3 regions of the Pseudomonas sp. LY-1 genome follow, and region 2 is predicted to be linked to each of the others. Evidence: predicted binding sites of a transcription regulator. Region 2 holds the regulator's gene; each other region holds the start of a gene.
The links. Region 2 encodes FliA, which starts transcription of late flagellar genes. Its sites were predicted from a motif close to CTAAAGTTTNNNNNNNNNNNGCCGNTAA; they were not measured.
Positions count from the first base shown of each region.

Region 1: a site for FliA is predicted at 3,803-3,830, ahead of MOQ67_RS21085 (methyl-accepting chemotaxis protein). Genes of this name have one in related genera too.
Region 3: a site for FliA is predicted at 3,823-3,850, ahead of MOQ67_RS17760 (methyl-accepting chemotaxis protein). Genes of this name have one in related genera too.

Region 1 is NZ_CP094353.1:4,623,789-4,633,709, forward strand. Features, by position in the region: gene MOQ67_RS21065 (MBL fold metallo-hydrolase) at 1-336, shown strand, start outside; gene MOQ67_RS21070 (bifunctional protein tyrosine phosphatase family protein/NAD(P)/FAD-dependent oxidoreductase) at 390-2,060, shown strand; gene MOQ67_RS21075 (sulfite exporter TauE/SafE family protein) at 2,089-2,895, shown strand; gene MOQ67_RS21080 (hypothetical protein) at 3,292-3,525, shown strand; gene MOQ67_RS21085 (methyl-accepting chemotaxis protein) at 3,878-5,434, shown strand; gene pstS (phosphate ABC transporter substrate-binding protein PstS) at 5,690-6,721, shown strand; gene pstC (phosphate ABC transporter permease subunit PstC) at 6,796-7,761, shown strand; gene pstA (phosphate ABC transporter permease PstA) at 7,761-8,654, shown strand; gene pstB (phosphate ABC transporter ATP-binding protein PstB) at 8,731-9,492, shown strand; gene MOQ67_RS21110 (hypothetical protein) at 9,597-9,921, shown strand, end outside.
Region 2 is NZ_CP094353.1:4,937,404-4,947,324, forward strand. Features, by position in the region: gene motD (flagellar motor protein MotD) at 1-869, opposite strand, end outside; gene MOQ67_RS22580 (flagellar motor protein) at 885-1,625, opposite strand; gene MOQ67_RS22585 (protein-glutamate methylesterase/protein-glutamine glutaminase) at 1,625-2,749, opposite strand; gene MOQ67_RS22590 (chemotaxis protein CheA) at 2,798-5,029, opposite strand; gene MOQ67_RS22595 (protein phosphatase CheZ) at 5,041-5,829, opposite strand; gene MOQ67_RS22600 (chemotaxis response regulator CheY) at 5,848-6,222, opposite strand; gene fliA (RNA polymerase sigma factor FliA) at 6,390-7,130, opposite strand; gene fleN (flagellar synthesis regulator FleN) at 7,127-7,960, opposite strand; gene flhF (flagellar biosynthesis protein FlhF) at 8,066-9,382, opposite strand; gene flhA (flagellar biosynthesis protein FlhA) at 9,394-9,921, opposite strand, start outside.
Region 3 is NZ_CP094353.1:3,895,702-3,905,622, forward strand. Features, by position in the region: gene MOQ67_RS17730 (alpha/beta hydrolase family protein) at 1-261, opposite strand, end outside; gene MOQ67_RS17735 (FMN-dependent NADH-azoreductase) at 491-1,102, opposite strand; gene MOQ67_RS17740 (LysR substrate-binding domain-containing protein) at 1,227-2,135, shown strand; gene MOQ67_RS17745 (MmcQ/YjbR family DNA-binding protein) at 2,132-2,488, shown strand; gene MOQ67_RS17750 (DUF1294 domain-containing protein) at 2,477-2,860, opposite strand; gene MOQ67_RS17755 (undecaprenyl-diphosphate phosphatase) at 2,857-3,687, opposite strand; gene MOQ67_RS17760 (methyl-accepting chemotaxis protein) at 3,918-5,552, shown strand; gene pnuC (nicotinamide riboside transporter PnuC) at 5,660-6,226, shown strand; gene MOQ67_RS17770 (AAA family ATPase) at 6,223-6,741, shown strand; gene ggt (gamma-glutamyltransferase) at 6,851-8,575, opposite strand; gene MOQ67_RS17780 (MalY/PatB family protein) at 8,756-9,901, shown strand.

The DNA of each region.
Region 1 (9,921 bases), 310 kb from region 2:
TTCCCCGGCGGCAATGCGCGCACGCTGTTCCAGTCAATCAACAAAGTGTTGAGCCTGCCGGCGGATACATTGCTGTATATGTGCCACGACTACCAGCCGGGCGGCCGCGAGGTGCAATTCGTCAGCACCGTTGCCGAACAGCGCGAGCAGAACGTGCATGTGCGTAATGGCATCAGTGAGGAGGAGTTCGTGGCGATGCGTACCAAGCGGGATGCCTCGATGGACATGCCGACCCTGATCCTGCCCTCGGTCCAGGTCAACATGCGAGCCGGGCATTTGCCCGAGCCTGAATCGAACGGGATTCGCTACCTGAAAATTCCACTCAACGTCGCCTGACATTCCCCCACCCTAAAAAAATCATAAGAAAAATACCCATAACGGAGACACTTATGGATATCCGCCGCCTTGCGCCTGCTTTATCAGTATCAGAACAGATTTTCCCCAGCCAATTGGCCGAACTGAAAGCCGCCGGCTTTCGTGCCGTCATCTGCAACCGCCCCGATGGCGAAGGCAGTGACCAACCGTTGTTTGCCGAAATCAAACGCGCCGCCGACGCGGTCGGCATCGAAGCGCACTACCTTCCCGCCGAGTCGGGCAAAGTCACCGACGAGCAGGGGATTGCCTTCGGCGAGTTGCTGGAAACGCTGCCCAAGCCGGTGTTGGCTTATTGCCGGTCCGGGATGCGCTCGACAACGATGTGGGCGCTGTCGCAAGCAGGTCAGCACGACCTGCCGCACATCGTCGAAAGCGCCAAAAAAGCCGGCTTCGATATGAAAGGCGTGATCCGGCGGATCGCGAACCAGGGCCGCACGCCGGTCGAAGTGGCCGAAGCACAACATACCGTGGTCATCATCGGCGCCGGCGCGGCGGGTATCGCCACCGCCTCCAGCCTGCTGGCCCGCGCGCCGGGGCTCGACATTGCGATCGTCGATCCGGCCGATGTGCATTACTACCAACCCGGCTGGACGCTGGTCGGCGGGGGGGTGTTCGATGCGCGCCAAACGGCGCACACCATGGGCACCACCCTGCCCCGCGGCGTGCATTGGATCAAGGCGGCGGTGGCGGCTTTCGAACCTGAGCGAAATGCGGTGATTCTGGATGGCTGCCGGGTCGTCAAATACGAGCAACTGATTGTGTGCCCCGGCCTGAAGCTCGATTGGCATGCCATCGAGGGGTTGTCGGAGACCCTCGGCCGCAACGGCGTGACCTCCAATTACCTGTATCACCTGGCGCCTTATACCTGGGAAAAGGTCCAGCAACTGCGGGGTGGCCGGGCGATTTTCACGCAGCCGCCGATGCCGATCAAATGCGCCGGGGCGCCGCAAAAAGCCATGTACTTATCGGCCGACCACTGGAAACGCAGCGGTGTGCTGGATGCCGTCGAGATCGAGTTCTACAGCGCCGGCGCGGTGCTGTTCGGGGTTCCCGACTATGTGCCCGCGCTGATGGAATACGTCACCGCTTACGGCATCGACCTGAATTTCGGCAACACCCTCACCCGCGTCGATGGCCCGGCGCGGACGGCCACGTTCAGCGGCGTGAACCCGGATGGCAGCCCCCGTGTGCTGACCCGTGAGTTTGATTTGCTGCATGTGGTGCCACCGCAGGTCGCGCCGGACTTCATTCGGGTCAGCCCGTTGGCTGACGCGGCCGGCTGGATCGATGTCGACCCCGCCACGCTGCGCCACAAAACCTTTGCCAATATCCATGCGCTGGGCGACGCGGCCAACACAAGCAACGCCAAGACCGCGGCCGCCGCGCGCAAGCAGGCGCCAGTGGTGGCGCATAACGTGCTGGCGGCCATGGGCAAGGCCAACGGCTGCGCGCAGTACGACGGTTACGGCTCCTGCCCGCTGACGGTGGAGCGCGGCAAGATCGTCCTGGCGGAGTTCACCTATGGCGGCAAGGTCGCTCCCAGCTTCCCGTCATGGCTGATCGACGGCACCCGCCCTTCCCGGCTGGCGTGGCTGCTCAAAGAGCGGATTCTTCCGCCGCTGTATTGGAAGGGTATGCTCAAGGGCCGCGAATGGCTGGCGAAACCCGAGTTGACCGACCAATGAAATCAGCGCTGAACGCAAGGAGACTGAGATGATCATCGTCTTACTGCTCGGGCTGACAGTCGGCGTGATTCTGGCCCTGACCGGCGCCGGCGGCGGCATACTCGCGGTGCCGTTGCTGGTGTTTGGGGCGGGCTTGAGCATGGCCGAGGCCGGGCCCATCGGGTTGTTGGCGGTGGGCCTGGCGGCGACGCTGGGCGCGGTGATGGGCCTGAAAAACGGCACCGTCCGCTACAAGGCGGCGCTATTGATCGCCACCGCCGGGATCATCTGCTCGCCGCTGGGCCTGTGGTTGGCGCAGCGCACGCCGAATCGTCCGTTGACGATCCTGTTTGCCTGCGTGCTGATGTACGTGGCGTTCCGGGTATTCAAACGGTCGTTGCCGCCGTCCCCGGCGTCGAAGGCCGCCGTCGCGACCAAACCGCCGCCCTGCGTATTGGACGCCCAACGCGGCAAGCTGAACTGGACGGCGCCGTGCGCCTGGGCGCTCACGGTGTCGGGCGTGATCGCGGGCGGGCTTTCGGGGTTGCTCGGCGTGGGTGGCGGCTTTGTGATGGTGCCGGCGCTGCAGCGCTACACCAATTTGACCGCGCAGTCGGTGCTGGCGACGTCGCTGGCGGTGATTGCGCTGGTGTCGATGGCCGGCGTGGCCGCCAGCTCGGCGGCCGGGCATTTGCAGTGGGCCGTGGCCCTGCCGTTCTCCGTGGGCGCCTTGTTTGGAATGGCCGGCGGGCGCCTGATCGCGGCGCGGCTGGCAGGCCCGCACTTGCAACGCGGATTTGCCGCCGTGTCGATGCTGGTGGCGGTGGCCCTGCTGGTCAAAGCGCTTGGATCGTGAGCGCGGATTCCCGACTTTCCAGGCGTGCCTGAAACACGCCTGTCAGGGTTCAACGTCACGCTTCGGTCGTGCCTGGCAGGCGTGGGCATTGGCGGGCCATCGTGGCAACCGTTGATCACCCGGGCCACCAAGATACAAGTACCCGCGCGGCACGTTATTAGATAAAGGCTAAATAAATATCCAACTTATCGGCTGAATCGAATCACTGGCTTAATCCGAGAAAATACTATAAGTGCGCGCGCAACATTATAAATCGCATGAATAGGCGTCCCAAAGGAATTGAACTTTACCGCCTCACCCGTTAGCCATTAGTCGAATACTGCCTTTCGCGGACAGCGTTTTATAGTGTGTAATAGAAAAACCATCCACTATTAAAATTGATTCCCGGTACTTTGAATGTCGCCCATCCCCTCTTCACCGAATACCCTTCCGATAAATGAGGAGCTGTTGCAATTACTCCAAGCGACGGCTAACGCCCAAACCGCCTGGATGACAACTGTCAATCATTTGGAAGCGGCCTGTGATGAGGTATGGCTGGCTCGCATGTGGGAAGTCGAACACCTTGAAAATCAATACAGGGCCTGCCAGGACCAGCTGTTTTCCTATCTGAAAAAAGCGATCAAGATCTAGACTTATCAGTACGGCCCTGCACTCTTTTCGGTCGTTCGCGCGCCGAAAACAGCGCCCGCCAGAACTCGGGCCAGCTGAATATTCGACTAAAGTACAAAGCCGCACTACGCGTGTCGAAAAAGCCACCTTAGTTGAATAGCCGACAACTCCGCCAACGCCCGACAGACGTGGAGCTGTATCCTTTCAGTCGCACCGCCAATCAATCTCCCTCGCATCCTGATATTTTTCATACATGGCCCGATTTGCCATCTGGATCAGCCTGACCGTCACACTAGTGCTAAAGCATTGGGAGGGATGGTCGACATTCAGGTGATAAAGGATCAATCAACCTGAGTTACTCACTGGAGTCCATATGTTCGGCTGGATCAGCAATATCCGAGTCAGTGCTAAATTAAGTTTGGGATTCGGCCTGGTACTGGGGCTTGCGTTGTTGCTGGCCGCGACCGGCTGGTACGCAGTGGTGACATTGACCGACCGCGGGCTCAAGGTTGAGGAAATTGCTCAGGTCAGCGATTACACCAAAGACTTGCGAATCATTCGCCTACGCATCGGTACGAGCACCCAACCGGATGCCTATCAACCGCTGCAGCAAACCCTGGATCGCCTCGCAGCCCACTTGGACAGTATCGGGGATACGTTCGTCGACCCACAGGATCAAAACCTGATTCAACAGCAGGAAAATGCAGTCAAAGGGTACGGGCAACTGCTGCATGAATTGGCCACCCCCAACATTGACCAGGCGCCCTTGTTTAAACGGATGGGCCAGTTGGGCGACGTGTTGCTCGACACCACACAAAAGCTGATTGAATCGCAAAACACCAAACGCGATACCGATGCCGCGTCCGCCAAGGCCTCGCTGAGCCTCGTCGCGACCCTGGCGCTGCTGCTGGGCGCGCTCGCCGCATGGGTGATCACACGGCAAATCGTCAATCCACTGCAACACACACTCCAGGCGGTGAACCGCATTGCCCGGGGCGATTTGACCGAGCATGTGACGGTGACCCGGCGCGATGAGCTGGGCCAACTGCAGTCGGGCCTTCAGCAGATGATGCTCAACCTTCATGAGCTGATCGATGGCATTCGATCCGGCGTCATTCAGGTTGCCAGCGCGGCCGAACAACTGTCGGCGGTGACCGAGCAAACGAATTCGGGGATCAGCACCCAGAAAGCCGAAACGGATCATGTCGCCACCGCAATGAACGAGATGACTGCCACCGTCCACAACGTCGCACGCAACGCCGAGGAAGCTTCCGTCGCTGCGTCGGCCGCCGATCAGCAAGCCAGCGAGGGCGAGCAGATCGTGGGTGAAGCCATCGAGCAGATCCAGCGCCTGGCGACAGAACTCAACCAGTCGGCAGACGCTGTGCGCTACCTCCAGGAACAGAGCGATAAAATCGGCGGTGTCCTAGATGTGATCAAAGCCGTCGCCCAGCAAACCAACCTGCTGGCGCTGAACGCCGCGATTGAAGCCGCCCGCGCCGGAGAGGCCGGCCGTGGTTTTGCGGTGGTGGCCGACGAAGTGCGCAACCTCGCCCTGCGCACCCAAAGCTCCACCGAAGAAATCGAGAGCCTGGTCGCCGGTGTGCAAAGCGGCACCCAAGCCGTGGCCTCGGGCATGGAAAGCAGCCTGCTGCTGAGCGAAAGCAGCGTGGAATGCACTCACCGTGCCGTCAGCGCGCTGGAGAACATCACCAGCAAGGTCTCGATCATTCAGGCCATGAATCAGCAGATTGCGACGGCGGCGGAAGAGCAAAGCGCCGTCACCGAGGAGATCAATCGCAGCGTGATCAACGTTCGCGACATCTCCGACCAGACGGCCAACACCTGCGAGGAAACCGCCGCGTCGAGTAACGAGCTGGCGCGGCTGGGACATGAGCTGGAACGGCTGGTGGAGCGTTTCAAGGTCTAGGTGCGGCGGCCTGGGCTTTGCCAGAGGCCATCACTCCCCTTTCTGATCGTCTGTCAGGAGCGGGCAAGGCTCAGACTTTGCCCCCTCAGCCCCTCCCCCAAAAAGCAAAGGGCGAAACAAGGCTAGACCACCTAATGCACAACGGCCAGGCCCTAGCGCCTGGCACGATTGGCGCGACCCGCCATTCAACTTTCATAAAAGCTTAACGAAAGTGCTGCAGAGTTCGGGAGCCCGTTATCACAATGAGTTCCTTCGATGAAAAATTTGATGAAATCTGCTGCACTCGCCGTTGCGGTTTCTCTTTGTGCAAGTTCCATGGCTTTTGCTGAGGAAAGCGTTCGTCTGAGCGGCTCAGGCGCTAGTTTCCCGGCACCGATCTACCTGACCTGGTTCAAGGATTTCAGTAAGAAAACCGCAGGTGTCACTGTGGATTATCAATCCAAGGGCAGTGGCGCCGGGGTGCAGGACTTCCTGAACAAAACCGTCGATTTCGCCGCCAGTGACTCGGCAATGAAAGACGAAGATATCGCCAAGGTTGCCGAAGGCGTGCAGTTGCTGCCGATGACGGCAGGTGAAATCGTGTTGGCTTTTAACCTGCCGGGCAATCCTAAAGAACTTAAATTGCCACGCGACGTTTACTCCAACATCTTCTTGGGCAAGATCACCAAGTGGAACGACCCGAAAATCGTTGCTGCCAACCCGGGCCTGAAACTGCCTGATATGCCGATCACCGTTGTCGTGCGTGCAGATTCCAGCGGTACCACTGCGGTATTCACAAAGCATCTGGCGACGATCAACCCACAGTTCCAGAAAGATTTGGGTGAAGGCAACACTGTCAACTGGCCTGCCAGCGACAAATTCATCAAATCGCCGAAGAACGATGGTGTGACAGCGACCGTGCGCCAGACTCCGGGCGCTATCGGCTATATCGAATACGGTTTCGCCAAGCTGGCCAAGGTTGACTTTGCCCAACTGCAGAACAAGGCCGGCAAGTACGTTGTCCCTAACGCAGAAAGCGGTGCCGAGGCCCTCGCGGCAGTGAAAATGCCGGAAAGCCTGGTGGCCTGGCTGCCGGATCCGGACGGCGCCAAGTCCTACCCGATCACGTCCTACACCTGGATGATCTTCCGCAAGCACAACGAGAACCCGGCCAAGGCCAAGGCGATGCGCGAAATGGTCGAATACAGCCTGACCGAAGGGCAGAAAATCGCCGACTCGATGGGTTACATCCCGCTGCCGAAATCGGTTGTGGATGAGGTTCGCAAAGCATCCGCCAACATCCAGTAACGCACGTGAGGCCTCTCTCGGTATGCGCGCTCAGCCATACCGGGAGCGTTTCCCCCTTGTTCCGGAGTTAGCCAATGAGCACACCTTTTGTCGTACCGGTTAACCAGGATTCTGCCTGCCAGCCACCCTCTGCAAAGGATTTCCTGGTTGATCGCACCTTCCGTGCGCTCGCACGAATAGGGGTGATTCTGATTCTGGCGTTGGTCTTCGCCTTGGTATTCGAGGTGGGACGCAAGGCCCTTCCAGGCATGGAAAAGCACGGTTTTGATGTGCTTCTCGGCAGCGTCTGGGACGTTAACCAAGGCAAGTACGGCATTTTGCCGGCCATTTGGGGCACGCTCTACAGCGCCCTGATCGCGTTGCTGATCGCAGGCTTTTTCGGCGTCAGTATGGCGATTTTCCTGACCCAGGATTTCCTGCCGGCGAAGCTGGCAGCCGTGTTTCGAACCATCGTCGAATTACTCGCGGCCATCCCCAGCGTCGTTTATGGCCTGTGGGGGATTTACGTGGTGATCCCGACGATTCGCCCGCTTACGGCGTGGCTGAACAGCGAACTGGGCTGGATACCTTTTTTTGGCACGACCTTGAGCGGGCCGGGGCTGCTTCCTGCGGCGTTGGTACTGGCCATCATGATTCTGCCGACCATTGCGGCCGTGTCGCAGGACGCCCTCACCGGTGTCCCGATGAAAACCAAGCAAGCCGCCTACGGCATGGGGACGACCCATTGGGAAGCGATTCTGAAGGTGATGGTGCCATCCGCTGCCACCGGTATTTTCGGCTCCCTGGTCCTCGGCCTGGGTCGCGCGCTGGGGGAAACCATGGCGCTGGCCATGCTGGTGGGCAACGCGAACAACATCTCTCTTTCTCTGTTTGCCCCGGCCAATACGCTAGCGGCCTTGTTGGCGCTGAACTTCCCCGAAGCCGGGCCGAACGAAATCGAAGTATTGATGTACGCCGCACTGGTACTGATGTTTATCACGCTCCTGGTGAACATCATCGGTTCCATGATCATGGTCTATGCCCAACGTGGTACTAAATGATGACTGACATCACTTCCTCTACAGCCGCTTTACCAAGCCTGCAGCGCAAGTTTGAAGGCCGCGCCCTGCGCAGCCTGGTGTTGACCACACTGGTCTGGGGTGGTGCTCTACTGGCCAGCGTGCCGCTGATTTCCGTGCTCTACATGCTGATCACGCGCGGAGGGGCACGCCTGAGCCTGGAGGTATTCACCGAACTGCCGCCAACCGGTTTCGAGACCGGCGGTGGCTTCGGCAACGCGATGGCAGGCACCTTCGTCATGGTCGGTATCGCGGCGGCAATCGCAGTGCCGGTCGGCATCATGGCGGCCATTTTTCTGGCGGAACTGGGGCCAGACAGCAAGCTGGCAAACGCCGCGCGCTTTGCCGCCAAGATGCTTACGGGCCTGCCATCCATTCTGGCCGGGGTGTTTGCCTACGCGCTGGTGGTGATGACCACCGGTACCTATTCAGCACCGGCGGGTGGCGTGGCACTGGCGGTACTGATGTTGCCCATCGTCGTGCTGACGGCTGAAGAGTCGATGAGGATGGTGCCTAAAATCATGAAGGATGCGGCCTACGGCATGGGCTGTACCCGCTCGCAGGTCATCTGGAAAATCGTATTGCCTACCGGCATGCCGGCAATCCTGACGGGCGTCATGCTCGCCGTGGCCCGCGCCGCGGGCGAAACCGCGCCGTTGTTGTTTACCGCGCTGTTCAGCAACTACTGGATTTTTCACGACGGCAGCCTGGCAGTCATGAATCCGACGGCATCGCTTGCCGTGCTGATTTACAACTTCTCCGGTATGCCCTTCGACAACCAACTCGAGCTCGCATGGGCAGCCTCGCTGGTGCTGGTGATGATCGTATTGGTCGTGAATATTGTCAGCCGCATTTTCGGCAAGCCCAAGTATTGAGAACGGGAGCATCTGAATTTTGAACGTATCAACTGCGCAAATAGCCGCTCCGTTTGTCACCCAGGCGCCTGTCGTCATGGACTGCAAGCTGGACAAAATTTTCTACGGCAACTTCATGGCGGTACGTGACAGCCATGTGCCGATCGAAAAAAACAAGATCACCGGTTTCATCGGCCCTTCTGGCTGCGGCAAAAGTACCGTGCTGCGTAGCCTCAATCGGATGAACGATCTGGTGAAAGGCTTTCGGTTTGAAGGGCACGTGCATTTCCTTGGGCAAGACGTCTATGGCAAGGGCGTTGACCCGGTGGTCGTGCGGCGTTACATCGGTATGGTTTTTCAGCAGCCGAACCCATTTTCGATGAGCATTTTCGACAACGTTGCGTTTGGCCTGCGCCTCAATCGCTACAAAGGCGACCTGGGAGACCGTGTAAAGCACGCCCTGCAAGGCGCGGCGCTGTGGGATGAGGTCAAGGACAAGCTCAAGGTCAGCGGCCTGTCACTCTCCGGCGGCCAGCAACAACGGCTTTGTATCGCTCGCGCCATCGCGACCGAACCTGAAGTGCTGTTGCTGGATGAGCCCTGTTCGGCACTCGACCCGATCGCGACGCGCCGGGTCGAGGAGTTGATGGTTGAGCTGAAGAAGGATTACACCATCGCCCTGGTCACCCACAATATGCAGCAAGCCATCCGTGTTGCGGACACGACGGCGTTTTTCTCGGTTGATATTTCCCAGGGCACGCGCACCGGTTATTTGGTTGAGATGGGCCCAACGGCGCAGATTTTCGATAACCCGCGCGAACAAATGACCGGGGATTACATCAGCGGCAAGTTCAGCTAAACAGCAAACGTCCAGTCAAGACCGCATACCGCTATAGTGCCAAAGGTGCTTTAGCGGGCATCCGGTCGTTTTACCTGCTTATCTACCGTTTCCCAGGATTGCCAATGCCTGCACCCCGTCGTCTTGATTTACCTGCAATCGAACGCGCGCTACGCGAGGTGCAGAGCCGCTTTTCCGAGCTCAGCAGGCACTTTACCGAGCCGCGCGACCCCTTGACTGACGAAGTGCTGCACAATGTACTTGAAGGTTATGCGTTGATTGACAGCTATGTCGCAAGCGGCGTAGACCTGTTCGACCTTCAGCAACTGAACCTGATGCTGGAGATCAACGCCACCGTGCTCTGTGGCCGGGACCCGGTACGCCGACGGGAATACGCTCAACATCTGGCGGCGACCGAGGAACACTTCTTCAACAACGTCGAGGGGGGGA
Region 2 (9,921 bases):
GAATTGACGGAGCTTTGCCGTACCGGCGGCGTTGCAGAGGCCGGTGCAGTTTGTGTGCCAGCCCGCTTCAATGCTGCGTCCGGGCTCGCATTTGCCGTGCCGGTGCCGGTCAGGCTGCGGCGGACATCCAGGTTGCGCGAGACCACCAGCACCACCCGGCGGTTGCGGGCGCGACCTTCGACCGTGGCGTTATTGGCCACCGGCTGGAACTCGCCGTAGCCGACCGACGCCAGGCGACTGGGGTTCACACCCTGCATCGCGAGCATCCGCACGATGCTCGCCGCCCGGGCCGACGACAGCTCCCAGTTGGTCGGGTACTGCGCGGTACTGATCGGGAAATTGTCGGTAAAGCCTTCCACGTGGATCGGGTTTTCAAACGGTTTGAGGATCGCCGCCACCTTGTCGATGATGGTGAACGCCTGGTCGCTGGGCATGGCATCGGCGCTGGCAAACAGCAGGCTCGAATTGAGCTCGATCTCCACCCACAACTCATTGCCGCGCACGGTCATCTGGTTGGAGCTGATCAGGTCGCCAAACGCGGCACTGATATCGTCGGCGATGCTTTTCAGCGGGTCGCCGGTGCCGCCCATGCCGGCGGAGGTCTCATCGCTGTCGTTGACCAGCGGCTTGGCCGGGGTCACGGTCTTGGGCCGCTCTTCGCCGATAGGGATCGGCTTGAGCGAACGGTCGGCGTCGTTGAACACGCCGATCAGGGCTTGGGAAATGACTTTGTACTTGCCTTCGTTGATCGACGAGATGGAGTACATCACCACGAAAAACGCAAACAGCAAGGTGATGAAGTCCGCGTAGGACACCAGCCAGCGTTCATGGTTGACGTGTTCTTCAGGCTCGCGACGGCGACGGCTCACAACCAATACCTCCCATCAGTCCATGAAGCCCTGGAGCTTCAATTCGATGGAGCGCGGGTTCTCGCCCTCGGCAATCGACAGGATGCCTTCGAGCAGCATTTCACGGTAACGCGACTGGCGCGTGGCAATCGACTTGAGCTTGCTGGCGACCGGCAACAACACCAGGTTGGCACTCGCCACACCGTAGATGGTGGCGACAAACGCCACAGCAATGCCGCTGCCCAGTTGCGACGGATCGGCCAGGTTGCCCATCACGTGGATCAGGCCCATCACCGCACCGATGATGCCGATGGTCGGCGCGTAGCCGCCCATGCTTTCAAAGACTTTGGCGGCATTGATATCGCGGCTTTCCTGGGTGTAGAAATCCACTTCCAGGATGCTGCGAATCGCCTCCGGCTCGGCGCCGTCCACCAGCAATTGCAGGCCTTTGCGCGCGTAGCTGTCGGGCTCGGCGTCGGCCACGCCTTCCAGGCCCAGCAGGCCTTCCTTGCGTGCGGTGAGGCTCCAGTTGACCACGCGGTCGATACCACCGGCCAGGTCGACACGCGGCGGGAAAATGATCCAGATCAGGATCTGCATGGCTCGCTTGAACGAACTCAAGGGCGACTGCAGCAACGCCGCGCCGACGGTGCCACCGATCACGATCAGCGCCGCCGGGCCGTTGGCCAGGGCACCGAGGTGCCCGCCTTCGAGGTAGTTGCCGCCGATGATCGCGACAAATGCCATGGTGATGCCGATCAGGCTCAGTACATCCATCAGAGGCAGGCCTCCACCAAATGCTTGCCGATATCGTCCAGGCTGTAGACGGCGTCGGCCAGGTCAGCCTTGACGATAGCCATCGGCATGCCATAGATCACGCAACTGGCTTCGTCCTGGGCCCAGATTGCACTGCCGCCCTGTTTGAGCAGGCGCGCGCCTTCACGACCGTCGGCGCCCATGCCGGTGAGCACCACCGCCAGAACTTTGTCGCCGTAGGACTTGGCTGCCGAACCGAAGGTGATGTCCACGCAGGGCTTGTAGTTGAGGCGCTCATCGCCTGGCAGGATTTTGATCGCACCACGGCCATCGACCATCATCTGCTTGCCCCCAGGGGCCAGCAGCGCCAGGCCTGGACGCAGAATGTCGCCATCCTCGGCTTCCTTGACGCTGATGCGGCACAGCTTGTCCAGGCGCTCGGCAAAGGCCTTGGTGAACGCGGCGGGCATGTGCTGGATCAGTACGATCGGCGCCGGAAAGTTGGCCGGCAGTTGGGTCAATACCCGTTGCAGGGCGACCGGGCCGCCGGTCGAGGTGCCGATGGCGACCAGTTTATACGCCTTGCGTTTCGGCGCCGGCGAATGGGCGCTGGGCGCAGGAGTGCGCGCAGGTGCTACGGCAGCCCGGGCCACAGGCGCCGGAGCCGTGCGACCAAACGCGGTGCCGGTGGGTGCGGCCGGGGCTGCGACCGGCGCGGGCGCCGGGGCGCTGAACAGGCTGCGACGGTTGCTGCGCGAAATGCTGTGGACCTTCTCGCACAGCATCTGCTTGACCTTCTCGGGGTTGCGCGAGATGTCTTCGAAATTCTTCGGCAGGAAGTCCACTGCGCCGGCGTCCAACGCATCCAGGGTGACCCGGGCGCCTTCATGGGTCAGCGAGGAGAACATCAACACCGGGGTCGGGCAGCGCTGCATGATGTGCCGGACTGCGGTGATGCCATCCATCATCGGCATCTCGTAGTCCATGGTGATCACGTCCGGCTTCAACGCTATGGCTTGATCAATCGCCTCTTTGCCGTTGGTGGCCGTACCGACCACCTGGATCGTTGGATCGGCGGAAAGAATTTCCGAGACGCGGCGGCGGAAGAAACCTGAATCGTCCACCACCAGGACCTTGACTACCATAAACACTCCGTTAGGCGGGGCGGGCAATACCGCCCTGCCCCACCAGAATCAAATACGCCGTGCGGCGTAACGCTTGAGCATGCTCGGAACATCGAGAATCAATGCGATGCGACCGTCACCGGTGATGGTCGCACCCGACATGCCCGGGGTTCCCTGCAGCATTTTGCCCAAAGGCTTGATGACGACCTCTTCCTGGCCGACCAGTTGATCGACGACAAAGCCGATGCGCTGGGTGCCCACGGAGAGAATCACCACATGGCCTTCGCGCTGCTCTTCATGGGCAGCCGAGGCGACCAGCCAGCGCTTGAGGTAGAACAGGGGCAACGCCTTGTCGCGCACGATCACCACTTCCTGGCCGTCCACCACGTTGGTGCGCGACAGGTCGAGGTGGAAGATTTCGTTGACGTTGACCAGCGGGAAGGCGAAGGCCTGGTTGCCCAGCATCACCATCAGGGTCGGCATGATCGCCAGGGTCAACGGCACCTTGATGACGATCTTCGAGCCCAGGCCCTTGGTCGAGTAGATATTGATCGAACCGTTGAGCTGGCTGATCTTGGTTTTCACCACGTCCATGCCCACGCCACGGCCCGACACGTCGGAAATCTCGGTCTTGGTCGAGAAGCCCGGGGCGAAGATCAGGTTGTAGCACTCGGTGTCGGTCAGGCGGTCGGCGGCGTCTTTGTCCATCACGCCACGCTTGACCGCGATACCCCGCAGGATCGCCGGGTCCATGCCTTTGCCGTCATCGGTGATCGACAGCAGGATATGGTCGCCCTCTTGCTCCGCCGCCAGAATCACCTTGCCGCCACGGGACTTGCCCGCGGCTTCGCGTTCTTCCGGGGTTTCTACGCCGTGGTCGACGGCGTTGCGCACCAAGTGGACCAGCGGGTCGGCCAGGGCCTCGACAAGGTTTTTGTCGAGGTCGGTTTCTTCACCCACCAGTTCCAGGTTGATCTCTTTCTTGAGCTGACGTGCCAGGTCGCGAACCAGGCGCGGGAAGCGGCCGAAGACTTTCTTGATCGGCTGCATCCGCGTCTTCATCACTGCGGTCTGCAGGTCGGCGGTGACCACATCGAGGTTCGACACGGCCTTCTGCATGGCTTCGTCGCCGCTGCTCAAGCCCAGGCGCACCAGGCGGTTACGCACCAGCACCAGTTCGCCGACCATGTTCATGATGTCGTCCAGCCGCGCGGTATCCACGCGCACGGTGGTTTCGGCTTCACTGGCGGGCTTGTCGGCCACGGCCGCCGCTGGGGCTCGCGCGGATGCGGGAGCAGCAGCTGGGGCCGGCGCCGGCTTGGCGGCAGCAGCAGGTGCTGCGGCTTTGGCCGGCGCTGGTTTGGCGGCTACCGGAGCGGCCGTCGCCGCTGCGGCCGGGGCCACTTCGGTGAACTTGCCCTTGCCGTGCAATTCGTCGAGCAACGCTTCGAATTCGTGATCGGAAATCAGCCCGTCGCCGGCAGGTGCTGCACTGGCAGCAGGTGCGGCGGCAGTCGCAGCGACTTCCGGCAAGGCATCGGCAGCAAAGGCGCCCTTGCCATGCAACTGGTCGAGCAAGGCTTCGAATTCGTCGTCGGTAATGTCGGTGCCGGCGGTGGCCGCCGGCGCTTGCGGCGCAGCGGTGGGGGCAACGGCGTCGGCGGCGAACTGGCCTTTGCCGTGCAACTGATCGAGCAGGGATTCAAATTCTGCGTCGGTAATATCTTCGCTGGTCGGCGCGGCGGGCGCAGCGACTGCTGCAACTGCTGCAACTGCTTGCGGCGCTTCGGCTTCGGCCTTGACCGCATTGAGGGAGTCGAGCAGTTGCTCGAACTCGCTGTCGGTGACATCCACTTCGGCTTCGACCACAGGCTCCGGAGCCGCTTCCACCACCGGCGCGGCCGAGGTGTCGGCAGGTTCAGCCAGGCGCGCCAGGGCGGCCAGCAGTTCCGGAGTGGCGGCGGTGATCGGGGCACGTTCGCGGACTTCGCTGAACATGCCGTTGACCGCATCCAGTGCTTCGAGAATCACGTCCATCAGCTCCGAATCAACGTGACGCTCACCCTTGCGCAGGATGTCGAACACGTTCTCGGCGATGTGGCAGCACTCCACCAGCTCATGGAGCTGGAGGAAGCCGGCGCCCCCTTTTACAGTGTGAAAACCGCGAAAAATTGCATTGAGCAGGTTCGCATCATCCGGGCGGCTTTCCAGCTCGACCAGTTGTTCGGACAGTTGCTCTAAAATTTCGCCGGCCTCTACAAGGAAATCCTGAAGGATTTCTTCATCGGCGCCGAAGCTCATGGGTGTGCTCCTTAGAAGCCTAAACTGGATAACAGGTCATCTACGTCATCCTGACCTGACATAACGTCTTCACGTTTATCGGCATGAATCTGCGGACCTTCACCCTTGGCGAGATGTTTTTGTGGATCTTTTTCCGAGAGGATCGCTTCGCGGTCATGTTCGATGCCGGCGAAACGATCGACTTGGCCTGCCATAAGCACCAATTTGAGCAAGTTGCTTTCCACTTCGGTGACCAATTGGGTCACGCGCTTGATCACCTGACCGGTGAGGTCCTGATAATCCTGGGCGAGCAGAATGTCATTGAGGTTGCTGGACACCGTGTGGTTGTCCTGTTCGCTGCGCGACAGGAAACCCTCGACCCGACGGGCCAACTCACGAAACTCCTCAGCCCCCACTTCCCGACGCATGAAGCGGCCCCAGTCAACGCTGAGGGCCTGGGCTTCATTGGCCATGCCGTTGACCAGGGGCGTGGCGTTTTCCACCAGATCCATGGTGCGGTTAGCCGCCGCTTCAGTCAGCCTGACCACATAGGACAGGCGTTCAGTAGCATCGGTGATTTGCGAAATCTCTTCGGCCTGGGGCATGTGCGGGTCAATCTGAAAATTGACGATCGCACTGTGCAGCTCGCGCGTGAGCTTGCCCACTTCCTGATACAGGCCGCGGTCACGGGTCTGGTTAAGCTCATGGATTAACTGCACCGCGTCGCCGAACTGGCCTTTTTCAAGGCTCTCGACGAGCTGGTGAGCATGCTTTTTCAGGGTCGACTCAAAGTCCCCCTGTGACGTTTCTTTATGCTCCATAGCTCCCCCGCGATGGCATTAGCCGTGGATGCGTTCGAAGATTTTTTCGATCTTCTCTTTCAAGGCCAATGCAGTGAATGGCTTGACCACGTAGCCGTTAACCCCGGCCTGGGCGGCTTCGATGATCTGCTCACGCTTGGCTTCGGCGGTCACCATCAACACGGGAAGAGTGCGCAGTTTTTCATCGGCGCGCACATGACGTAGCAAGTCGATACCGGTCATGCCGGGCATGTTCCAGTCGGTTACCAGAAAGTCGATGCTCCCGCTGTTGAGGATCGGAATCGCCGTAAGGCCGTCATCCGCCTCGACCGTGTTGGTGAACCCAAGGTCACGCAACAGGTTTTTTATGATCCGCCGCATCGTTGAGAAGTCATCAACGATGAGGATTTTCATGTTCTTGTCCAATTCGACCTCCAAGCAGTCTTAAACGCGCCCAGCACCTGGACGCGCCATTTCAATCAACAGGCGTTACACAAAAAGGACTGCCCAGGGCACCACGAAACTCACCCGCGAAGACCAGGGCCCTCACGGTAGTGTTTGCAGTGTCCCCACACTGCCTGTCAGCGCGCGCGCCATTCTCCCAGGCGTCCCCGCAAGCGGGCTGCGCACTGGCTGTGCAGTTGGCTGACACGCGATTCGCTGACCCCCAGGACCTCACCGATTTCCTTGAGGTTCAGCTCTTCGTCGTAGTACAGCGCCAACACCAGTCGCTCACGCTCCGGCAAATTGGCAATCGCGTCCGCCAGCGCCCCCTGAAAGCGTTCATCTTCCAGGTCACGCGACGGCTCGAGATGAGTACTCGCGCCATCCTCGTGCAGCCCTTCGTGTTCGCCGTCCTGCAACAGGTCGTCGAAACTGAACAGGCGGCTGCCCAAGGTATCGTTCAAAATCCCGTAATAATCGTCGAGACTCAATTGGAGTTCGGCCGCAACCTCGTGATCTTTAGCGTCGCGACCGGTTTTTGCTTCAATTGCACGAATTGCGTCACTGACCATGCGCGTATTGCGGTGTACCGAACGCGGCGCCCAATCCCCTTTACGCACTTCATCGAGCATCGCGCCACGGATACGGATACCCGCATACGTCTCGAAACTCGCACCTTTGCTCGCGTCGTATTTGGTCGACACTTCGAGCAGGCCGATCATGCCGGCCTGGATCAAGTCTTCGACCTGGACGCTGGCGGGCAGGCGTGCCAGCAAGTGATAAGCAATGCGCTTGACCAGGGGCGCATAGCGCTCGATCAATTCACCTTGGCAGTCACGTGCCGATTTCTTGTAAAGGTTATAGCCGCTGGCTGTCATAGCACCGGTCCTGCGCTCGTCTGATGCACCAATCGCTCGACGAAAAACTCCAGATGCCCCCGTGGGTTGGCGGGCAATGGCCAGGTATCGACCTTCTGAGCAATAGCCTTGAACGCCAAGGCGCATTTCGAACGAGGGAACGCTTCGTAGACTGCACGCTGCTTTTGCACAGCCTTGCGTACACACTCGTCATAGGGAACTGCGCCGACGTATTGTAAGGCGACATCGAGAAAGCGATCTGTGACCTTGGTCAACTTGGCGAACAGGTTGCGCCCTTCCTGCGGGCTCTGGGCCATATTGGCCAGCACGCGGAAGCGGTTCATGCCGTAGTCACGATTCAGTAGTTTGATCAGGGCGTAGGCGTCGGTGATCGAGGTGGGTTCATCGCAGACCACCAGCAGGACTTCTTGCGCGGCGCGCACGAAGCTGACCACGGACTCGCCGATCCCGGCGGCGGTGTCGATCACCAGCACGTCGAGGTTGTCGCCGATATCGCTGAACGCCTGAATCAGGCCGGCATGCTGCGCCGGGCTCAGGTGGACCATGCTCTGAGTGCCCGAGGCGGCCGGCACGATGCGGATGCCTCCAGGGCCCTGCAGCAGCACATCGCGCAGCTCACAGCGGCCCTCGATCACATCGGCGAGGGTATGTTTGGGCGTGAGCCCCAGCAAAACGTCGACGTTCGCCAATCCCAGGTCAGCATCCAGCAGCATGACACGACGGCCAAGCTCTGCCAGGGCCAGGGACAAATTCACTGACACGTTAGTTTTCCCGACGCCACCTTTGCCGCCGGTCACCGCGATCACCTGTACGGGATGCATGCTGCCCATTTTATTTCTTTACCTTGTCTTGCTTAGACGCAGGCTACATGGGTTGGCCGCGTGAATCGCTGCAGACCATCGATGTAGATACAATTCAGGGTGTTCATGCTGACCTCAACCCACCCGTTTTGCCGGGTTGTGGTAAAGGTCAGCGAACATATCGGCCATCGCTTCCTCGCTAGGCTCTTCTTGCATTTGCACGCTGACGGCACGGCTGACCAACTGATGACGGCGCGGCAGATGCAAATCATCTGGAATCCGCGGCCCGTCGGTCAGGTAGGCGACCGGAAGTTCATGACTGATCGCCAGGCTCAACACCTCACCCAGGCTCGCGGTTTCATCGAGCTTGGTGAGGATGCATCCGGCCAGGCCACAGCGCTTGTAGCTATGGTACGCAGCGGTAAGAACTTGTTTTTGGCTGGTGGTTGCAAGCACCAGGTAATTTTTCGACTTGATACCACGCCCGGCCAGGCTTTCCAGTTGCAGGCGCAACGCCGGGTCGCTGGCTTGCAGGCCGGCGGTATCGATCAACACCACACGCTTGCGCAGCAACGGATCGAGGGCGTTGGCCAGGGACTGGCCCGGGTCAACGTGGGTCACCGACACATTGAGGATACGGCCCAGGGTCTTGAGCTGCTCCTGGGCACCGATGCGGTAGCTGTCCATGCTCACCAGCGCGATATTCTGGGCGCCGTACTTGAGCACGTAACGCGCGGCCAGCTTGGCCAGGGTGGTGGTCTTGCCCATGCCGGCAGGGCCGACCATGGCGATCACGCCACCCTCTTCCAGGGGTTCGATTTCCGGGGTCACGATCATCCGCGCCAGGTGGGCCAGCAACATGCGCCAGGCCTGGCGAGGTTCTTCGATTTCGGTGGTCAGCGCCAGCAGGTCGCGGGACAACGGGCCGGACAGGCCGATGCGTTGCAGGCGACGCCACAGGTTGGCCTGTTGCGGTTTGCTGCCTTGCAGTTGGGTCCACGCCAGCGAACCAAGCTGCACTTCCAGCAGCTCACGCAGGCCGTTGAGTTCAAAACGCATCGAATCGAACACACGCTGGTCGACTGCGGCGGCCGGGGCTGGCGCGGCAGGACGCGGCGGTTCGATGAACGTCGGCTCGATCAACGGCTCGGCGGCGGTCAGCGGCAGGCCGGCGAACAACTGGCGATTGGTGGTCGCATCACTGTCGCCACGCATGCTCAGTTCGGCCTGGGCCGAGACAATGCGCGAGGCCGTCTTGCGCAGCTCGTCTTCAAGCTCCATGTTCGGGACACGCGGGGCCAGCGCCGAAGGGGTGTAATCCAGGGCAGCCGTCAGCTCGACACCGCCGGCAATACGACGGTTACCGATAATCGCAGCGTCGGCGCCCAGCTCGTCACGTACCAGTTTCATGGCCTGACGCATATCGGCGGCGAAAAAACGCTTTACTTGCATAACCCACTACCTCAGCCGTTGGGCCCTACTGTCGCGACGATAGTCACTTGCTTGTTGTCAGGGATTTCCTGATAAGCCAAAACGTGCAAATTCGGCACTGCCAGGCGTCCAAACCGCGACAACATCGCTCGGACCGGACCTGCCACCAGCAGAATCACCGGTTGGCCCTGCATTTCCTGGCGCTGTGCGGCGTCGATCAACGAACGCTGCAGTTTTTCAGCCATGCTTGGCTCCAGCAGAACGCCCTCTTCCTGACCTTGTCCTGCCTTCTGAATACTATTGAGCAATATTTGTTCCAACCTTGGCTCCAAGGTGATCACAGGCAGCTCAGACTCAACCCCTACAATGCTTTGCACGATAGCGCGGGACAATCCGACGCGCACCGCAGCCACCAGGGCGGCGGTATCTTGACTCTTGGCGGCATTGTTGGCGATGGCCTCGGCGATGCTGCGAATGTCGCGCACCGGCACTTGTTCGGACAGCAGCGCCTGCAACACTTTGAGCAATTGCGACAGCGACAGCACGCCCGGCACCAGCTC
Region 3 (9,921 bases), 1.0 Mb from region 2:
CAGCATCAGCATCGGGAAACGGCCGATAGCGATCTTCGAATCTTCCGTGGCGGCCACGTGATATCCACCCACCCGGGTGGTGTGCTCAACGTCGGTGGACGGATAGAACGCGATGGCATTCATCGGCTGCAGATCCAGCGGGTCGAGAAAACTCATGCGGTGGAAGCCCACACTCCAATGCGGGTGCGGCGCAGGCGCGGCGTGCACTGAAACCAGGCCGCCAAGCAGGGAAAGAACCAAAACAGCACAAAGACGCATCATGAGGATGTCCACCTTTGCTGCGCGATAACCGGCATGTCTATTCAAGATGTCCATGGTTCAAGGTACTCGCACCGAGTGATAAACCCATGCGTGCATAACCTGGGCCAAAGTAAAGACAGCGGGCCAACGAAAAAACTCCGTACTCCGGTCGCGTTCAGGCGAGCAGAATACAGAGTTTAGGCGCCCGGCTTCAGATTGAAACCGAGCAACAGCGAATTTTACACAAGCCTTACGCGGCGGCGAACAATTGTTCGTTGATGACAACGTTGGCGTCGCTCAGGGACTTGCTGCGGAACTCATCGCCATACGCCAGGCCCTGGGCGCGGACGAATTCGATGTCGGTGATGCCGAGGAAGCCCAGCATGACTTTCAAGTATTCCTCGTGGGCCACGCCGGTTGCCTGGCCAACATGCAGGCCGCCGGACGTGGAGACGATGATGACTTTCTTGTTGCCGCACAGGCCTTCCGGGCCGGCTTCGGTGTAACGGAAGGTCTGGCCGGCCACTGCAATGCGGTCGATCCAGGCCTTGAGCTGGGACGGGATGGTGAAGTTGTACATCGGCGCGCCCAGCACCACGGCGTCGGCGGCGAGGAACTCAGCCAGGGTCGACGCGCTGAGGTCGGCTTCGTGCTGCTGCGCGGCATCGCGCAGTTCGGTCGGCGTGCCCAGCGCAGCCAGGGTGGCGCCGGAGAAGTGGTTGATGCCTTCGCTGGCCAGGTCACGGTAAGTCACTTCCACACCCGGCTCGGCCGCTTGCCAGGCCTTGACCACGCCGGCACTGAGCTGGCGCGAAGCCGAGTTGTCGCCGAGGATGCTGGAATCGATGTGCAACAGTTTCATGGGTAAGCTCCAAATAAGATCAGCGGTGCGAATTAGATGGTGTTAAGCCTACGCATGAAACCAATAGCCGATAAGGTAGTTGAAATGCGATAGTTCGTCCTACTGACAGGACAATAGGCCGAGCATGCAAGACCTCAATGACCTCTACTATTTCGCCAAAGTCGTGGAAGCCGGCGGCTTCGCGGCGGCCGGGCGCCTGCTGGGGATTCCCAAGTCACGCCTGTCGCGGCGGATCGCCGAGCTGGAAGAACGCCTTGGCGCGCGCCTGCTGCAGCGCACCACCCGGCAACTGACCCTGACCGCCGTCGGCGAGCGTTACCTGCGCCATTGCCAGGCGATGCTGCTGGAAGCGGAAATGGCCGATGAAGCCGTGGCCAGCATGTCCAGCGAACCCCGCGGGCGGCTGCGGGTCAGTTGCCCGGTGGGCATGGCCCAGCACATCCTGCCGGAGCTGGTCGCCGGGTTTCTCGCCGCCCACCCCCAGGTGCAGCTGGAAATGACCCTGGTCAACCGCCGCGTCGACCTGGTGGCCGAAGGCATTGACGTGGCGTTGCGTGTGCGCGAGCTCGGCGATGAAGACCCGCTGCTGGTCACCAAGCGCCTGCGCCAGGCCCAGACGCTGCTGGTCGCCAGCCCGGACTTCATGCGCGGCCGACAGGTCGACAACCTCGACGACCTCAAACAATTGCCGGTACTCGGCGCCCTGGAAGCCGACCGCATGGTCCACCTGCGCCTGCTCGACCCCCAAGGCAACGCCGAAGACCTGGTGATGGAAGCCCGCCTGGGCATCGATGATTTCATCGTGCGCAAAGCCAGCGCACTCAAGGGCCTGGGCTTCACCGTGCTGCCGATGATGTATTGCGAAGAAGAACTGGCCAGCGGCCAACTGGTGCAACTGCTGCCGCAATGGTCGCTGCCGGGGGGCTGGTTGCAGGCCGTGTACCCGCATCGCCGTGGCGTGCTGCCGGCGATTCGCGCGTGGATCGATTACCTGGAAGAAGGTTTTAAAAGCTGTGGAGACCGCCTGTTATGAGCATGACCGAAGAACAAGTCGCGCACTTCTGCCTGAGCCTGCCCGGCGCGCGGGAAGACTATAAATGGGGTGGCGTGCGAGTGTTTTCGATTGCCGGCAACAAGATGTTCGCCTTGCAGAACCTGCGGGGTGACTCGTTGGCGTTCAAGGTCGACAAGGAACTGTTCCTCGGCCATGTGGACCGCCCGGGCATCCACCCGGCGCCGTACCTGGCGCGCGCGCAGTGGATCATCATGAACACGCCCTACCCGCTGGGCACCGAGGAGTTGCGTGGCCTGTTGCAGCGCTCTCACCAGTTGGTGGTGAGCAAGTTGCCCAAGCGCACGCAGATCGGGTTGTTGCTAGAGGACTGACCCCAGCGTGCCGCTGAGGAACAACTGGTCAAGCCAGAACACCTGATGCAACAGCACGATTGCCCAGAACAGCACCTGATACGAGACCTTGCGCGTCTTGTGCCGGAACACCTGCTGGGCAATCAGCGCCCCCGGCCATCCGCCCGCCAGCTCGACGGCGTGCAGGATGTTTTCGGGAATGCGCCGAGCGTCGGTGCGCGCCTTGTGCTTGTCGCTCCAGTACAGCAAAAACGCAATCACGCTGACCACGCCATAGACCGCCAGCGGCAGCACGGTCTCGCCGCGATGCCACACCAATACCGAGCCCAATAACGGCGCCGCGCACAACAGCGCAAAGATCAGCGCCTTCAGGCGTGGGTGCTGAATCATCATGCCTTGGCCGCAGACCAATCGATCCAGCCGAACTGCCAGGTCGCCAGGATCAGCAAGCCGAATGCAATCCGATACCAGGCAAATGCCGCATAGCTATGGCTGGCGATGAACTTGAGCAGGCCCTTGACCGCAATCATCGCGAAGATGAACGAGGTGACAAACCCGATGGCAAACACCGGCAGGTCAGCCGGCTGGAACAGGTCGCGGTACTTGTAGCCCGAATACACCGCCGCACCGACCATGGTCGGCATGGCCAGGAAGAACGAAAACTCGGTGGCAGCCTTACGCGACAGGCCGAACAGCAGGCCGCCGATAATGGTCGAGCCCGAGCGCGAGGTGCCCGGGATCATCGCCAGGCACTGGGCAAAACCGACCTTGAGCGCGTCCTTCCAGCTGATCTCATCGACGCTCTCGGCATGCACTTCATGCTCGCGCCGCTCGGCCCACAACATCACGATGCCGCCCACCACCAACGCCGTGGCGACGGTGATCGGGTTGAACAGGTAATGGTGAATCAGGTCAGCGAAAATCACCCCCAGCACCACGGCCGGCAGGAATGCGATCAGCAGGTTGACGGTAAAGCGCTGCGCATTGCGCTGGGTCGGCAAACCGGTCACCACGTCGAGGATCTTGCGGCGAAACTCCCAGACCACCGCCAGAATCGCACCGAGCTGAATGATGATGTTGAACGCCATGGCGCGTTCGCCACCAAAGTCGAGCAAATCGGCGACGATAATCTGGTGGCCGGTACTGGAGATCGGCAAAAACTCCGTCAGCCCTTCTACCACGCCGAGTATCAACGCCTGTGCGGCGGTCCACAAATCCATACGTCCCCCAAAGGTCTTGTTCTAAGACAAGCCTCGTTAGTCTTTTTAATGGTTCACTGACGACGAGCGCACAAAAAGGCCCGGTGCTGATAATCAACGCCGGTCTGCAAAAATTCCGTGAAAAATCAGGCAGTACTCAGGTTTTTCGATTTCAGGCCGAAAGCCTATCAGACAAGGCGTAAAAGTCGATGCAGCGCCGACAATTATAAAAAGCACGGAGTGACAGGACGATGAACAGTTTACGCAATATGTCGATCAGCCGCCGTCTCTGGTTGATCCTGGTAGTTGCCGTGTTGATGCTGTTGGCCCTGGGTTTGCTGATGCTCAAACAGATCCATGACGACCTCTATGAAGCCAAAAGCCTGCAGACCCGACACGTCGTACAGACCGCCAGTGGAATCCTGACGTTTTATCACAGCCTCGAAACCAGCGGCGTCATGCCCCGTGAAGCGGCACAAAAACAAGCCCTGAGCGCGGTGCGCGGCCTGCGCTATAACAAAGACGAATATTTCTGGATCAACGACCTGACGCCGGTGATGATCATGCACCCGGCCAACCCCAAGCTCGACGGCCAGAACCTCTCGTCGATTCGCGACCCGGACGGCTTTGCGATATTCAACGAGTTCGTGAGCCTGGCCAAGGCCAAGGGTGCCGGTATCGTCAATTACCGCTGGCCGAAGCCGGGTGCCGATACGCCGATAGAAAAAACCTCGTATATCCAGTTGTTCGAACCGTGGGGCTGGATCATCGGCTCCGGCGTGTATGTGGATGACGTGCAAGCCGAATTCAACGCGCAAGTGTGGAAAGCCTCGGGTGTCGGCCTGGGCATCGCCGTGGTCATGGCCCTGCTGGTCTCGTTGATTGTGCGCAGCATCGTGCGCCCGCTGCAGGCCGCCGTGAATGCCATGGCCAGTATCGCCAGCGGCGAGAGCGACCTGACGCGCAGCCTCGACACCCATGGCCGCGACGAAGTCACTCAACTGTCCCAGCACTTCAACAGCTTCACCGCCAAGCTGCGCCACGTCGTCGGCCAGTTGCAGATGTGCGCCAATGCGCTGGGCCAGTCCTCCACTGAGCTGGGCAACAACGCCAGCCAGGCCCACGACCGCAGCCAGCAACAGTCGCAACAGATGGAACTGGTGGCCACCGCGATCAATGAAGTCACCTACGGAGTGCAGGACGTGGCCAAGAACGCCGAGCATGCCGCCAGCGAAATGCGCGATGCCCAGGCCCAGGCCGAGCAAGGCCAAGTGAACATCGACAGCAGCTTGCAGCAGATCGACCAACTGTCCACCACCATCAGCCAGGCCGTGGAAGTGATTCGCACCCTGTCGAGCGAAAGCACGCAGATCGGTGGCGTGCTCGAAGTGATCCGCTCCATCGCTGACCAGACCAACCTGCTCGCCCTCAACGCCGCCATCGAAGCCGCGCGTGCCGGTGAGCAAGGCCGCGGGTTTGCGGTGGTGGCGGACGAAGTGCGGCTGCTGGCCCAACGCACGCAGAAATCCACTGCTGAAATCCAGGTCATGATCGAGCGTCTGCAAGGTCACTCGGAAGCGGCGGTCAAGGTCATCAGCGACAGCCACAGCGCGTCGCAACTGACCATCGAACAGGCCGGCCAGGCCGGGGCCAGCCTCACTGCCATCGGCCAGGCCCTGCGCAACCTCAATGGCCTGAATGCCTCGATCGCCAGCGCCACCCTGCAACAGGCCCACGTGGTCGAGGACATCAACCAGAACGTGACCCAGGCCGCCGGGTTGTCCCACAACACGGCAGTGGCGGCCGAACAGTCCAGCGTGGCCAGCGCACACTTGCGCGGGTTGAGCGAGCAGCTCGACGGCCTGCTGCGTCAATTCAAAGTCTGACGCCACTCAAACTGTGGGAGGGGGCTTGCTCCCTCCCACATTTGCCTTCCTGTGTTTTGAAGATTGGTTACAATCCCCGCCCTTTCCCTCTCTCCCAAGGAACCACCATGTCCGGGCTTGAACTGTTCGCCGCCGCGCTGGGGGTGATCGCTGTCTGGCTGACGGTCAAACAAAACCCCTGGTGCTGGCCCATCGGCCTGGTGATGGTGCTGCTCTACACCTGGGTGTTCTACGACGTGAAACTCTATTCCGACATGCTGTTGCAGGTGGTCTACGCCGCCCTGCAAGTCTACGGCTGGTGGCAGTGGACCCGACGCGCCGGGGACATCAAGCCAGGTCGCCAAGTCACCAGCCTGGGCTGGTCCGCAATCCTTACCAGCCTGGCTATCGGCGCGGTCGGCAGCCTGTTGCTCGGCGCCGCCATGGCTCACTGGACCGACGCCGCCCAACCCTGGCTCGACGCCGCCCTCACCGGCTTCAGCCTGGTGGCGCAGATGTGGATGGCGCAAAAGCGCGTGCAGTGCTGGCCATTGTGGATTGTCGTGGATGTGATTTTCGTCGGGCTGTTCCTCTATAAAGGCCTCTACCTCACCGCCGCGCTCTATGCGCTGTTCACCGCGATCGCCGTGCAAGGCTGGCGCGAATGGCGTGCCGACGCGGCGTTGCGCGCATGAAGGTGGTGGTCCTGGCCGGCCCCGAATCCAGCGGTAAAAGCTGGTTGGCCGCGCAGTTGCAAATGCAGTTCGGCGGGCTGATGGTGGGCGAGTACGTGCGGCACTTCATCGACCACCATCAGCGCGACACCACGCTGGCCGACATCCCGGCCATCGCCCGTGGACAACTGGCCTGGGAAGATGCCGCCCGCGCCGAGCGCCCTGCGCTGCTGATCCTCGACACGCACCTGCTGACCAACAGACTCTGGAGCCAGACCCTGTTCGGCGACTATCCGACATGGCTTGACGACGAACTGCTGGCCCGCCACTACGACCTGCACCTGCTGCTGTCCCCCGACGACGTGGAATGGACCGCCGACGGCCAGCGTTGCCAGCCGGAACTGGCCGACCGCCAGGCGTTTTTCCAGCACAGCCTGGATTGGATGCAGCAGCATCGCCAGGCCCTGGTGGTGATCAGGGGAAATTGGGAAGAACGCCGCGCCAAAGCCTTCGCAGCCGTCAAACAGATACTGTAGGAGCGAGCTTGCTCGCGAAAAACGCAAGAACACCGCGTTAATCCAGAATGCCCGCGTTATCGTTGACGCTCTTCGCGAGCAAGCTCGCTCCTACAGTGAGTTGCGGCGCTTAGTAGCCCAGGGACAGGCCGGTATTGCGACGCGGGTCGTTGGCCCCATAGAAACGGTTGTTGCCGACCGGCTTGCCGTCCAGGGACGGCGCGCCCACCAGGATCGCCGCCAAGTGGTTGGCATCCTGTGGCCCGGCAAACTTGTGGCCCCAGCTCTCAAGGATCTTCTGCGTATCCGGGCTGACCGCGAAGGTCTCGAGGTTGGTGGTGTCCGGCATCCACTGCTGGTGGAAACGCGGCGCGTCGACGGCCTCCTGGATGTTCATCTTGTAATCGATGACGTTGAGAATCGTCAGCAAGGTCGCGGTAATGATGCGACTGCCGCCCGGCGTGCCGACCACCATCACCGCCTTGCCATCCTTGGTCACGATGGTCGGGCTCATCGACGACAGCGGCGCCTTGCCTGGTGCGATGGCGTTGGCTTCACCCTGGACCAGGCCGTACATGTTCGGCACGCCGACCTTGACGGTGAAATCGTCCATTTCATCGTTGAGGATCACCCCGGTCTTGCTCGCCATCACGCCGGCACCGAACCAGTCATTGAGGGTGTATGTCACCGAGACCGCGTTGCCCCACTTGTCGACGATGGAATAGTGGGTGGTGTTGTTGCCTTCATGGGGCGCTACGCCCGGTTTGATCGCCTGGGAGTCGCCGGCCTTGTTCGGCTCGATGGCGTCCCGCAGTTTCGTGGCGTAGTTTTTGTCCAGCAGGTGTTCGATCGGGTTCTTTACGAAGTCCGGATCGCCGAGGTAGCTGTTGCGATCCACATACGCGTGGCGCATGGCTTCAATCTGGTAGTGCAGGCCCTGGGCCGAGTGGTAGCCCAGGTCGGCCATCGGGTAGCCTTCGAGGATGTTCATGATCTGGCAGATCACCACGCCACCGGAGCTCGGCGGCGGTGCCGAGACCACGTGGTAGCCCCGATAGTCGCACTCGATGGGCGCCAGTTCACGGGTCTTGTACTTGTCGAGGTCGGCCTGGGTGATGATGCCCTTGCCGGCCTGGCTGGAATCCACCAACGCCTTGGCGACCCAGCCTTTATAGAAACCGTCGCTGCCCTTGGCGGAGATTTCCTTGAGGGTCTTGGCCAGGTCTTTCTGCACCAGCTTCTGGCCGACCTGCAACGGCTGGCCGTTGTGCAGGAAGATTGCGCGCAGGTCCTTGTCTTTTTCGAACTCGCCGGTGGCGGTGTGCAGCAGGTCGATATCACCCTGCTCCAGCGCGAAGCCGTTTTCCGCCAGCTTGATCGCCGGGGCAATCACCTGGGCGCGCTTGAGGGTGCCGTATTTGCTCAGGGCCAGCTCCATGCCGGACACGGTGCCGGGGACGCCGACGGCCAGGTGGCCCTTGGCGCTCAGGCCTTCGACGACGTTGCCGGCCTTGTCCAGGTACATGTCGGCGGTGGCGGCCAGCGGGGCTTTTTCGCGGAAGTCGAGGAAGGTCTTGCGCCCGTCGGCCAGTTGCACGGTCATGAAGCCGCCGCCGCCCAGGTTACCCGCCGCCGGGTACACCACTGCCAACGCGTAGCCCACGGCCACGGCGGCATCCACCGCGTTGCCGCCGGCCTTGAGCACATCTACGCCGACATGCGTGGCCAGATGCTGGGCCGTTACCACCATGCCATTTTCACCGGCCACCGGGGCCTGGGAGGCGGCTTGCACGCCGCTGACCGTCAATACCAGCGCAGTGGCAATCAAAGTACGGCTGAAGGGTTGGTATTTCATCCTTGGCTACTCGGGTTATTGAGATGCACCAAAATAGCCCGACTTGGATGCAATCCCCAGCGCAGTGGCGTTTTTATGACAGAACCTGTCGGTCACGGAACGATTCAGCGCTGGCCTCGACGGCCAATGGCGCTAGAATCGGCGCCATTCTTCACCTGACTCTCCGACACGAGCCTCCCCATGAGCTTTGATTTCGACACGATCCATCCCCGCCTCGGCACCGGCAGCACCAAGTGGAACCGTTACCCGCCCGACGTGTTGCCGATGTGGATCGCCGACATGGACATCGCCGCGCCACCCGCCGTGCTTCAAGCCCTGCACCAGCGCCTCGACCAGCAGATTCTCGGCTACAGCGTGGCCGGCCCGGACGTGCGCGCGGCCATCGTTGCCGACCTGTGGGCCAAATACGCCTGGCGCGTGCAGCCGGACGAATTGCTGTTTCTGCCCGGAGTAGAACCCGGTTTCAATATGGCGCTGCATGCCTTCGTACAGCCCGGCCAAGCGGTGGTGCTGCAAACCCCCAACTATCGGCCGATTCGCCTGGCGCCCGGAAACTGGAACCTGCCGCGCATCGAAGTGCCGTTCAAGCTGGTCAACGCGCAGTACATCACGCCGATGCCGCTGCTGCGCCAGGCGCTGACAGGGGCCGGCGCATTATTGCTGAGCAACCCGCACAACCCGGTGGGCAAAGTCTTCCCCCGCGAAGAACTGCTCGCAGTGGCCAATGCCTGCCTGGAACAGGGCGCGCTGATCATCAGCGATGAAATCCACGCCGAGCTGTGCTTCGACGGCCGTCGCCACATCCCCACCGCCAGCCTCAGCCCGGAAATCGCCCAGCGCACCATCACGCTGATGTCCGCGAGCAAGGCCTACAACGTGGCCGGCCTGAAGACCTGTTTTGCCGTAGTGCAAAACGCCGAGATGCGCGAGCGCTTCAACCAGGCGCGTTGCGGCATGGTCGACAGCGTCAGCCCCCTGGGCCTGGAAGCCACCCGCGCGGCCTACAGCCAATGCAGCGACTGGCTCGAGGCATTGCTGCAGTACTTGCAGGCCAACCGCGACTACCTGCTCGACGCGGTAACAACCCGCCTGCCCGGCGTGGTCATGCATGCGCCTCAAGGCACCTTTCTGGCGTGGCTGGATTGCAGCGCCCTGGGCCTGGACGACCCGCAACAGTTCTTCCTGGAACAGGCCAAGGTCGGTTTGAGCGCGGGGATCGAATTCGGCGATGACTGCCAGCAGTTCGTGCGCCTGAACTTCGGCTGCCCGCGGGCGTTGCTGGAAGAGGGTCTGCAGCGGATGGAACGCAGCTTGCTCACCCGTTAAAACTGACTGGCTCCTTCCCG